Regions from separate parts of the Mesorhizobium sp. USDA 4413 genome, predicted to be linked through region 2. Evidence: riboswitches for the same ligand, from Rfam matches in the RefSeq annotation. Region 2 holds a riboswitch; the other holds the start of a gene.
What was found. A riboswitch is a leader RNA that binds a small molecule or an ion and turns the genes downstream of it on or off. The one in region 2 is predicted to bind S-adenosylmethionine.
Positions count from the first base shown of each region.

Region 1: another riboswitch for S-adenosylmethionine. It lies ahead of metX (homoserine O-acetyltransferase MetX); the one in region 2 lies ahead of ACVMIM_RS08060 (O-succinylhomoserine sulfhydrylase).

Region 1 is NZ_JBVPRP010000001.1:95,299-101,275, forward strand. It holds gene ACVMIM_RS00480 (DUF2125 domain-containing protein) at 1-47, shown strand, start outside; gene ACVMIM_RS00485 (sugar kinase) at 55-1,002, shown strand; gene ACVMIM_RS00490 (prephenate/arogenate dehydrogenase family protein) at 999-1,937, opposite strand; gene hisC (histidinol-phosphate transaminase) at 1,944-3,047, opposite strand; SAM riboswitch at 3,195-3,272, shown strand; gene metX (homoserine O-acetyltransferase MetX) at 3,369-4,538, shown strand; gene metW (methionine biosynthesis protein MetW) at 4,535-5,149, shown strand; gene ACVMIM_RS00510 (Stf0 family sulfotransferase) at 5,098-5,901, shown strand.
Region 2 is NZ_JBVPRP010000001.1:1,637,826-1,643,802, reverse strand. It holds gene mmsA (multiple monosaccharide ABC transporter ATP-binding protein) at 1-478, shown strand, start outside; gene mmsB (multiple monosaccharide ABC transporter permease) at 475-1,767, shown strand; gene araD1 (AraD1 family protein) at 1,969-2,964, shown strand; gene ACVMIM_RS08070 (hypothetical protein) at 2,989-3,441, shown strand; gene ACVMIM_RS08065 (2'-deoxycytidine 5'-triphosphate deaminase) at 3,470-4,564, opposite strand; SAM riboswitch at 4,681-4,758, shown strand; gene ACVMIM_RS08060 (O-succinylhomoserine sulfhydrylase) at 4,815-5,977, shown strand, end outside.

The DNA of each region.
Region 1 (5,977 bases), 1.5 Mb from region 2:
CTTCGCTGGGCTTTATCCCGCTCGGCAAGATCAAGCCGCTTGAATAATGCAACCATGGCGAAGCCGGTCAGACTGCTCAGCGTCGGCGCCTTCACCCTCGACACCATCCTTCGCGTCGAGACGCTGCCGGCGCATCAAGGCAAGTTCATCGCCAGCGACGGCGTCCAGATCGCCTCCGGCATGGCGACAAGCGCCGCCTGCGCCGCGCATCGCCTCGGCGCCGAGGTCTCGCTATGGGCGAGCGCCGGCGACGATCCGGTCGGTGACCAGCTGATCGCCGACATTCAGGCCGAAGGCGTCGACTGCAGCCTTATCCGCCGGGTTGCCGGCGCGCGTTCGGCGCTGGCCGCGATCGTGGTGGATGCGCATGGCGAGCGCATCATCGTCCCCTTCTACGACAACAAGGCGCAGGCCGATCCCGAAGCGCTGCCGCTTGCCGACCTCTCAGGCTTCGACGCCGTGCTGGTGGATGTCCGCTGGCCGGGCGCCGCGGCACTCGCTTTGGACGCGGCCAGATCGATCGGCCGTCCGGCGATCCTGGACGCCGACACCGCACCCGTGGAGGTGCTGGAGCGGCTCTTGCCGTTGGCCTCGCACATCGTCGCCTCGGAGCCGGCGGCGCGCATTGTCTGCGGCCACGCGCTCGACCCCGAAAGCGCCTGCGCCGACCTCGCCTCGCGCACCGAAGCCTTTGTCGCGGTGACCGGCGGCGGAGCCGGCACCTGGTGGCATGACCGGACGACCGGGCGCGTGCGCCATGTCGAGGCGCCGAAGGTCAAGGCTGTCGACACGCTTGCCGCCGGCGACGTCTTCCATGGCGCCTTTGCCGTCGGCCTCGCCGAGGCCATGCCGATGGAGGAGGACCTGCGCTTTGCCAGTGCCGCCGCCGCGCTCAAATGCCTGCGCTTCGGCGGCCGCCTCGGCGCGCCGGACAGGGCCGAGACGCTGGCCATGGTGACGGCGCACTGGCCGTCATCGGGGCAGACGAAGGAAAACGCTTAGGGCTTTGCGCCGGGGTGCTCGACCGCCTGCCGGCCAAAATCCGGCACGTCGATATCTTGGCCGGCCTCGATGATCGAGCGGCGGATGGCGCGCGTGCGGGTGAAGAGGTCGAACAGCTTCTCGCCATCGCCCCAGCGGATCGCCCGCTGCAGCGAGGCGAGATCCTCCGAGAAACGCGCCAGCATCTCCAGGATCGCGTCCTTGTTGTGCAGGCACACGTCCCGCCACATGGTCGGGTCGGAGGCGGCAAGGCGGGTGAAGTCGCGGAAACCGGAGGCGGAGTATTTGATGACCTCGCTCTTGGTCACCGCTTCGAGGTCGTCCGCCGTGCCCACGATGTTGTAGGCGATGATATGCGGCAGATGCGACACGATCGCCAAGGTCATGTCGTGATGCTGCGGGTCCATCGTATCGATGTTGGAGCCGCAGCGCCGCCAGAATTCCGAAAGCGTCTCGAGTGCGGCGGGATCCGTGCCCGGCAGCGGCGTGAAGATGCACCAGCGGTTCTCGAAGAGATCGGGAAAGCCGGCATCGGGTCCGGACTTCTCCGTGCCCGCCAGCGGGTGTCCGGGGATGAAGTGCACGCCTTGAGGCACATGCGGCTGCATCTGCGCGATGACGGAAGCCTTGGTCGAGCCGACATCGGTAAGGATGGCGCCTTTCTTCAGCGCCGGCGCGATCTCGGCCGCGACCTCGCCGGACGAGCCGACCGGCACCGAGACGATGACGAGGTCGGCATCGCGCACCGCTTGCCTAGCATCCGTCGTGTAGGAATCGCCAAGGCCGAGCTCCTCGGCCCGCTTCAGCGTGGAGGCGCTGCGCGTCGCGATGGCGATATGGCGCGCCAAGCCCTCGCGGCGGATGACGCGGGCAAGCGACGAGCCGATCAGGCCGATGCCGACCAGCGCTACTTTCTCGAACATCGGTGATGCCATGGTGTTCTAGCTTTTCAGGAAGGTCTTCAGCGCGTCGATGACGCCGCGATTGGCCTCCTCGGTGCCCACGCTCATGCGCAGCGCGTTGGGGAAGCCGTAGCCGGTCACGCGGCGCAGGATATAGCCGCGCGCGCTCAGATAATCGTCTGCGGCCGCCGCCGAATGTTTCTTGCTGTCGGGAAAATGGATCAGCACGAAATTGCCGACGCTGGGTGTGACGCGCAGGCCGAGCCCAGTAAGCTCGGCGCTGAGCCAGGCCAGCCATTTCTCGTTGTGCGTCACGCTGCGCTCGATATGGGCGCGGTCGCGGATGGCGGCGATGCCCGCCTCGATCGCGGTCGCATTGACGTTGAACGGGCCGCGGATACGGTTGACCGCATCGACGATATGCGCCGGCCCGTACATCCAGCCGATGCGCGCGCCGCCGAGGCCGAGCTTGGAGAAGGTGCGGGTCATCACCACGTTTTCGGAGCTGCCGGCGAGCTCGATGCCGGCCTCGTAGTCGTTGCGCCGCACATATTCGGCATAGGCCGCATCAAGCACCAGGAGCACGTTCTTCGGCAATGCCGCGTGCAGCCGGCGCACCTCCTGGAACGGCAAATAGGTGCCGGTCGGATTGTTGGGATTGGCGAGGAACACGATCCGCGTCGCCGGCGTCACCGCGGCCAAAATCGCATCGACATCGGCGCGCTCATCGGTTTCCTTCACCGCCACCGGCTTGGCTCCCGCCGCCTGGATATAGATCTTGTAGACCATGAAGGCGTGTTCGGTGAACACGGCCTCGTCGCCCGGCGCCAGATAGGTCTGCGCCAGCAGGCCAAGGATCTCGTCTGAGCCGTTGGAGCAGACGATGTTCGCCGGGTTCAGCCCATGCACCTCGGCGATCGCCTCGCGCAGCCGCCGCGCCGTGCCGTCAGGATAGACGTCGAGCTTCGCCGCCACTTCGCGCGCGGCCTCGATCGCCTTTGGCGACGGCCCGAGCGGGTTTTCGTTCGACGACAGTTTGTAGACTTTCGTCACGCCGGCCGGCGCGGTGCTTTTTCCCGGCACATAGGCCTCGATGTCCATGATGCCCGCGCGGGGCGTCGGACGGGGCTGATCCTGCTTCATGTCACAAATCCGTCGAGAAGGCCTTCAAGGCCGCAGCGGAAATACAGGCGACGGGCTGGAATGTCGAGTGCCGGCGCCTGGTGCCCGCCTCGCACCGCTACAAGCCTACCCGTTGACGAAGCGCGGCGCTGGTCCTAGAAGGACTGCTCAGACTTCCGTGGTGATTTGGCCGGTCGGCTTGCAGCCACGTTAAACAACTCGCTAAAGGGCCGTTTGCAACCTGTAACCGGCTTTGCGACGGCAATGCCGGTTTTTTGTTGTCCGCTGCCGGCCGGACACGGCACCGGGACGAGACCGATGCGGCACAGGATGAGGACGGACATGGCCGCTCAGCGCGCTGCAAGAACCAAGGACGAGGTCGACCATCCGTCGAGCCCGGTGTTGCAGTTCGGCCCTGACAAGCCGCTGAAGCTCGACGCCGGCACCCTGCTCTCGCCCTTCCAGATCGCCTACCAGACCTACGGCACACTGAACGACGCGCGCTCCAACGCCATCCTCGTCTGCCACGCTCTGACGGGTGATCAGCACGTCGCCAACACCAATCCGGTGACCGGCAAGCCGGGCTGGTGGGAGGTGCTGATCGGCCCCGGCAAGATCATCGACACTAACCGCTTCTTCGTCATCTGCTCCAACGTCGTCGGCGGCTGCCTCGGCTCGACCGGGCCGGCCTCGACCAACCCGGTCACCGGCAAGCCCTACGGGCTCGACCTGCCGATCATCACCATCCGCGACATGGTGCGCGCGCAGGCGATGCTCATCGATCATTTCGGCATCGAAAAGCTGTTTTGCGTGCTTGGCGGCTCGATGGGCGGCATGCAGGTACTGGAATGGGCCGCAAGCTACCCTGAGAGGGTCTTCTCGGCGCTGCCGATCGCCACCGGCGCTCGCCATTCCTCGCAGAACATCGCCTTCCACGAAGTCGGCCGGCAGGCCGTGATGGCCGATCCCGACTGGCATGGCGGCAAATATCTCGATTTCGGCAAGCGGCCGGAAAAGGGGCTGGCCGTCGCGCGCATGGCCGCCCACATCACCTATCTTTCCGAAGCAGCGCTTCACCGCAAGTTCGGCCGCAATCTGCAGGACCGCGAGGCGCTTACCTTCGGCTTCGACGCCGATTTCCAGATCGAGAGCTATCTGCGCCACCAGGGCATGACTTTCGTCGACCGCTTCGACGCCAATTCCTACCTCTATCTGACCCGCGCGATGGACTATTTCGACCTCGCCGCCGATCACGGCGGGCGCCTCGCCGATGCCTTTGCCGGCACCAAGACGCGCTTCTGCCTGGTTTCCTTCACCAGCGACTGGCTGTTCCCGACCGAGGAGAGCCGTTCGATCGTGCATGCCTTGAACGCGGCGGGCGCTTCCGTCTCCTTCGTCAAGATCGAGACCGATCGCGGCCATGATGCCTTCCTGCTCGACGAGCCGGAGCTGTTCGCGGCCATCAACGGCTTCATCGCCTCCGCCGCCCGCGCCAGGGGGCTCAGCCTATGAGCGTCAATCGCGCCCAGCGTGTCGACCTGGAGGTCGTCACCGATCTTATTCCTGCCAATTCGCGAGTGCTCGATGTCGGCTCGGGCGACGGCGTGCTTCTGGAGCTCCTGCAGGAGACCAAGCAGGTCGACGGCCGAGGGCTGGAACTGTCGCAGCGCGGCGTCAACGAATGTGTGTCGCGCGGACTTTCGGTCATCCAGGGCGACGCCGACACGGATCTGAAATTCTACGCCGACAAGGGCTTCGACTTCGTCGTGCTCTCGCAGACGCTGCAGGCGACGCGCAATCCGAAGATCGTGCTCGATGAGTTGCTTCGGATCGGCAACCGCGCCATCGTCTCCTTCCCCAATTTCGGTCACTGGCGCGTCCGCTTCTCGCTGCTGATCAAGGGCAGGATGCCGGTCACCAAGGACTTGCCCTATTCCTGGTACGACACGCCCAACATCCACTTCTGCACCATCCGCGACTTCGTCAACCTGTGTGAGGAGCTTGGCGCGACCGTCGAGAAGGCGACCGCGCTCGACGCCAACGGCCAGAAGATCGGCCTGTCGATGCCTTGGTGGTTCTGGAACTTCTTCGGCCAGCAGGCGGTGTTTTTGTTGAGACGCTGAGGGGAATGCACTTCGTTCGTCGATCACCGGCAGTGGTGGAAATTCCGCCAAACATTCTGTCCGAGCTACGGGCGGGAATTCTCATCTGCACGTCACCGCGCAGCGGCAGCAATCATCTCGCGGGATTGATGGCTTCTGCTGGGCTGGGCCATCCGCTGGAATGGTTTGGCGGGCGACGTCTGCTGGAGTTGCCGGGTTACCCGCGAGATCCCCGCGCGCAGCTTCTGCGTGCGCTCACGGACGGGCGATCTTCTACCGGAGTCTACGCAATCAAGCTCTTTGCGAGTCAGTTCACACAGCTTGCCAAGACGGTGAAACTGCCAGCCAGCCTTCCGAATTTGAACTATGTACGCTTGACCCGTGACGATCTGCTCGGCCAGGCGATCTCTTGGGCACGTGCGCGTCAAACCCGTGAATTTCGGTCCACCGAAATCAGTGATGTACCGCCACGCTATAACGGCCAGGCCATCGCAAAGTCTCTGGAAAAGCTGTTGATGGAGAACGTGGCATGGGACGGTTGGTTCGCTAAGAACGGGCTGTCCTTCCTCTCCCTGACTTACGAGCAGCTTCAGCGTGATCCGGCAGGGAGCCTGGCGAAACTCGCGCAGTTGGTGGATGTGGAGCTCAACTGGGATACCAAGCTCCAGTCAGGTCTCGAAGTCCAGCGCGATGCAATCAACGAAGAATGGCGAAAGCGTTTCCTGTCCGAGTATGCCGATCCGTCCAGCTTCCGGAACCGAACGATTAAATAGCTCCTTCAGCAAATTCTCAGTGCACAATTGCATCTCGATCATTTGACAGCATGCTGTCAGAGCTATAGCCACTGGT
Region 2 (5,977 bases):
CAACCTGATCGACCACATCAAGCACAATGTGACCTTGGCCAATCTCTCCGGCGTTTCCAGCCGCGGCGTCATCGACGACATGCGCGAGATGAGCGTCGCCAACGACTACCGCAAGAAGACCAACATCCGCGCCTCCAGCGTCTACCAGCTGACCGGCAATCTCTCGGGCGGAAACCAACAGAAGGTGGTGCTGTCGAAATGGCTGTTCGCCGATCCGGAAGTTTTGATCCTCGACGAGCCGACGCGCGGCATTGACGTCGGCGCCAAGTACGAAATCTATACGATCATCGCGCGCCTCGCCGCCGAGGGCAAAGCGATCATCGTCATCTCGTCGGAAATGCCTGAACTGCTCGGCATCACCGACCGCATTTATGTCATGAACGAAGGACGCATCGTCGGCGAGATGGCGGCAAGCGACGCCAGCCAGGAAAAAATCATGCGCGCCATCGTTCGGGGAGAAGGAAAAAAGGCATCATGAGCACAGAAAGCGCTCCCGCGCCGCAGAGCGGCGTCGCCGAAGACGTCAAGCAGGGACAGCGCATCGCCGTCTCGGCGCTGACGACGAACCTGCGCGAATACGGCTTGATCATCGCGCTGATCGTCATCATGCTGTTCTTCCAGTACACGACGTCGGGAACGCTGTTCAAACCGGTCAACCTCTCAAACCTGGTGCAGCAGAACTCGTTCATCATCGTGATGGCGCTCGGCATGCTCTTGGTGATCGTCGCCGGCTATATCGATCTCAGCGTGGGATCGGTGGCAGGCTTCATCGGCGCGCTTGCGGCGATGATGATGGTGATCTGGCCGCTCGGCATATTCTCGAATCCGCTGGTGGTGTCGATCGTGTGCCTGATCGTCGGCGCGCTGATCGGCGCCGCGCAAGGCTACTGGATCGCCTATCACCGGATACCGAGCTTCATCGTGACGCTTGCCGGCATGCTGATCTTCCGCGGCATCTGCCAGGCGCTGCTTGGCGGCGGTTCCTCGGTCGGGCCGCTGCCGGACAGCTTCAAGGCGCTGAGCTCGGGCTTCATCCCGGACGTCATCGGTCCGCTGACGCTGATTCCGCCGACGGTCAACGCCGCGGGCAAGACCATCGTCGGCAGCGGCCTGACGCTGCACATGACGACGATCGTGCTCGGCCTGATCGCGGTGCTCGCCTACGCCTATTTCGGCTTCAGGACGCGGCGCAAGCGCGAGCGTCATGGCTATGAGGCGGAGCCCTTCCCGCTGTTCGTGATCAAGACGCTGGTCGGCAGCGCACTGGCGCTGTTCCTGGTCTTCCAGTTCGCCAGCTACAGGGGCCTGCCGGTCGTATTGCTGGTGATGGGCGTGCTGATCTCGCTGTTCGTCTTCGTCACCAAGCGCATGACCATCGGCCGCCGCATCTACGCCATGGGAGGCAACGCCAAGGCCGCGCAGCTCTCGGGCATCAACACCGAAAGGCTGACGCTGCTCGTCTTCATCAATATGGGCGTGCTCTCGGCGCTGGGCGGCCTGATCATCGCCGCGCGCCTCGGCCAGGCCGTGCCGGCCGCCGGTCTTGGCAGCGAGCTCGACGTCATCGCGGCCGTCTTCATCGGCGGCGCCTCGGCAATGGGCGGCGTCGGCCAGGTGATCGGTGCCGTGGTCGGCGGCTTCATCATGGGCGTGATGAACAACGGGATGTCGATCATGGGCGTCAATGTCGACTGGCAGCAGGTGGTCAAGGGCCTGGTGCTGCTCGGCGCCGTCATCTTCGACGTCTACAACAAGAACAAGGCTTAAGAGCCGGAACAAGGTTCAGGAGGCATACGGGTTTCAGATCGCGAAGCCGCCGGCAGCCCGTCGGCGTCAAGAAGTCCCGACAAGGACCAGGCTCGCGAGCGCAATCCGGACGAAGAGTTTCAACCGCGGCGTGGATCGCTCCACGCCGCGCCCGGTAAGGCTCGCCCGCAGGCAGCCGACAGAAATGAGAGAGGATTGAACATGCTGATCTCCCAGATCCTCGACGACGCCGAGACGATCCGCGTCGTCGCCCGCAATGGCGGCGGCAAGACCAGGGTCATCAACGGCGCGCGCAGCGTCTACTCGCTGGCCATGGAGGCCGCGCGCACCGGCACCGGGCTCGAAGCGCTGATCGAGCGCAAGGGCTATGGCGAGACGATCGATCTCGATGCCGTCTACAAGAGGGGCAGGCTGGTCTCGCCGATCAACCATCCGGACCCGGCGCATCTGCATCTCACCGGCACGGGCCTCACCCATCTCGGCTCCGCGGCGACGCGCGATTCCATGCACAAGAAGCTCAGCGAGGGCGGCGAGGAGGAACTCACCGATTCCATGAAGATGTTCCGCATGGGGCTCGAAGGCGGCAAGCCCGCCAAGGGCCAGGTCGGCGTGCAGCCGGAATGGTTCTACAAGGGCAACGGCACGATGGCGGTGGCGCCCGGCGCGCCGCTGATGTCGCCAGCCTTCGCGCAGGACGGCGGCGAGGAGCCGGAGATCGCCGGCATCTATGTCATCGGCGACGACGGCGCGCCGTTCCGCGTCGGCTTCACGCTGTCCAACGAGTTTTCCGACCACGTGACGGAGCGGGTGAACTATCTGTTCCTCGCCCATTCCAAGCTGCGCAACGCCTCGTTCGGCCCCGAGATACTGATCGGCGACCTGCCGGCCGATATACGCGGCGCGTCGCGCATTTGGCGCGACGGCAAGCTGCTCTGGGAAAAGCCGTTCCTGTCGGGGGAGGCGAACATGTCGCACACCATCGCCAATCTCGAGCACCACCATTTCAAATATTCGGCCTTCCGCCAGCCGGGCGACGTGCATGTGCACATGTTCGGCACCGCGACGCTCTCCTTCGCCGACGGCGTCCGGACGGAGGCGGGCGACACGTTCGAGATCGAGGCGCCGGATTTCGGCCTGCCGCTGCGCAATCCGCTGGAGATCGAAAAGCCGGTGACGGTGGCGGTCAAGGCGCTGTGAGGCAGCGCCGAGGCCGGGAAGCAAATGGACCGGAAGCGGATCGGCGTCTCGTTGACAGTCTCGGCGATCGCCCTCGCCTGCATGTCCTCCACGGCTTATAGCGCCGGGAAGTGCAGCCCGGAGTCCTACAGCCAGGCCCGATCGAAGATGACGACCCGGCTTCTGGCCACCGGCTATTCGAAAGCGCAAGCGAGCTTTCTGATGCGCAACACGGATCGTATGACGTTCGCGTTGCGCGGCGACAACTTGAACGACAGGGCCAAAGCCTGTGGCATCGACTCCGCGCGAGCCTATGTGCTCGGATGCCTGGACAAGCAGTTGTTTCCGGTAGGGGCAGGCTCAAGCTCTCCGCTTGATCAGACGAAGCTGACTCCGGGATTTTGGGGCAGGAAGCGCCTGAGTGTGCGCGAGTTGCTTTTCATCGGCCACTTTCACGCCTGCCTGGGCGCAGCGAAGGAGTTTCTGTTTCGCGGCTGAACCTTCGGTGCCCAAGCCTGCGCCGACCTCAGCGCGTGGCGCGGAAATGCTTGGAGAGCTTGAGGCCCTGCGCCTGATAGTTCGAGCCGAGATCGGTGCCGTAAAGCGCCTGCGGACGCTTCAGCATGTGCTCGTAGACGAGGCGGCCGACGATTTGGCCGTGGTCGAGGATGAAAGGCACCTCGTGGCTGCGCACTTCGAGCACGGCGCGGCTGCCGCTGCCGCCGGCGGCGGAATGGCCGAAGCCCGGATCGAAGAAGCCGGCATAGTGGACGCGGAACTCGCCGACCAGCGGATCGAAGGGCGTCATCTCGGCGGCGTAGAGCGGCGGCACATGCACCGCCTCACGGCTGACAAGGATGTAGAATTCGTCCGGATCGAGAACCAGCTCGCCCGCACCGCTCTTGTAGATCGGCTCCCAGAAATCGACAACATCCTGCGCGGCGCGCTTGTCGACGTCGACAAGGCCGGTGTGGTGCTTGCCGCGATAGCCGACAAGGCCGTCCTTGTCGCCGTCAAGGTCGATGGAGAGCGCGATGCCGCCGCCGGAAATGTTGGGCGGCTCGGTGGCGACGAGCATCTCGGCGCGATGCAGGTCGCGCAACTCGCTCTCGGAGAGCACCGCATTGCCGGTGCGGAAGCGGATCTGCGACAGCCGCGAGCCGGCCCGCACGACGATCGGGAAGGTGCGCGGGCTGACCTCGAGATAGAGCGGCCCCTGATAGCCGGCGGCGATCTTGTCGAACTCGTGGCCGCGGTCGGTCATGACGCGCGTGAAAATATCCAGCCGCCCGGTCGAGCTCTTGGGATTGGCCGAGGCCGACACGTTCGCAGGCAGCGCCAGGCTTTCGAGCAGCGGCACGATATAGACGCAGCCGGTTTCCAGCACCGCGCCCCGGGTGAGGTCGATCTCGTGCAGCTTCAGCCGCTCGAGCTTGTCGGCGACCAGATGGTCGGGACCCGGCAGGAAGGATGCGCGCACGCGATAGGCTTTGTCGCCGAGCCTCAGATCGAGGCTCGCCGGCTGGATCTGGTCGGTGTCGAGCGCGCGCGGCGACTTCAGCGCATTGGCCTCGAACAGCGCCGCGATGTCCTGATCCGGAAGAATGCCTGTCTGCCGCAAAGGCTGGCTCCGTTCACAAGGCCGGGCGAGGACCTGAGGAGGCTCTTGCCGCCCGGCTGGTACAACCCTCTTAATGAAGCCGGCAATTGACGCAAGCGCGGCAGGGGTCTAAAGGGTCGTTATCCCGTGGTGATTTGGCCGGTCGGCTTGCAGCCACGTTAAACAAGTCGCTAAAGGACCGTCGAGCCGCAAGGCTATATGGACCGGTTGCGACTTCGCGGCCGGTTTTTTTGTGTCTGGAAGCAAGGCTATGAGCACCAAGAAGCGCAATTGGAAACCTCAGACGGCACTCGTGCATGGCGGAACGCTGCGTTCGCAATATGGCGAGACCGCCGAGGCGATGTACCTTACCCAGGGCTATGTCTACGAGACGGCCCAGGCGGCGGAAGCCCGCTTCAAGGGCGAGGAGCCGGGCTTCATCTATTCGCGCTACGCCAACCCGACCGTCGACATGTTCGAGAAGCGCATGTGCGCGCTGGAAGGCGCCGAGGATGCCCGCGCCACCGCCTCCGGCATGGCCGCCGTTTCTGCCGCCCTGCTCTGCAGCGTCAAGGCCGGGGATCACATCGTCGCGGCGCGCGCGCTGTTCGGTTCCTGCCGCTGGGTGGTGGAGACGCTGGCGCCGCGCTACGGCATCCAGGCAGCGCTCATCGACGGCACTGATATCGCCAATTGGGAAAAGGCGGTAAGGCCGAACACCAAGCTGTTCTTCCTCGAAAGCCCGACCAATCCGACACTGGAGGTGGTCGACATTGCCGCGGTCGCCAAGCTCGCCAATTCGATCGGCGCGCGCGTCATCGTCGACAATGTCTTCGCCACGCCGCTGCAGCAGAAGCCCTTGCAGCTCGGCGCCCATGTCGTCGTCTATTCGGCGACCAAGCATATAGACGGCCAGGGCCGCTGCCTCGGCGGCGTCATCCTTTCGGACAAGAAGTGGATCGACGAGAACCTGCACGACTATTTCCGCCACACCGGCCCAAGCCTCTCGCCCTTCAACGCCTGGACGCTGCTCAAAGGCCTGGAGACACTGCCGCTGCGCGTGCGTCAGCAGACCGAGAGCGCCGGCAAGATAGCCGATTTCCTCGCCGGCCGACCGGAGATCGCCCGCGTCATCTATCCGGGCCGGACCGATCATCCGCAGGCGGATGTCGTGAAGAGGCAGATGTCTGGCGGCTCGACGCTGATCTGCCTCGACGTCAAGGGCGGCAAGCAGGCGGCCTTCGCCTTCCAGAACGCGCTCGACATCGTGCTGATCTCGAACAATCTCGGCGACGCCAAGAGCCTGATCACCCACCCGGCGACGACGACGCACAAGAACCTCAGCGACGACGCGCGGGCCGAACTCGGCATAGGACCGGGTACACTCCGGCTTTCCGTCGGCCTGGAGGACACCGACGATCTGCTGGAGGACAT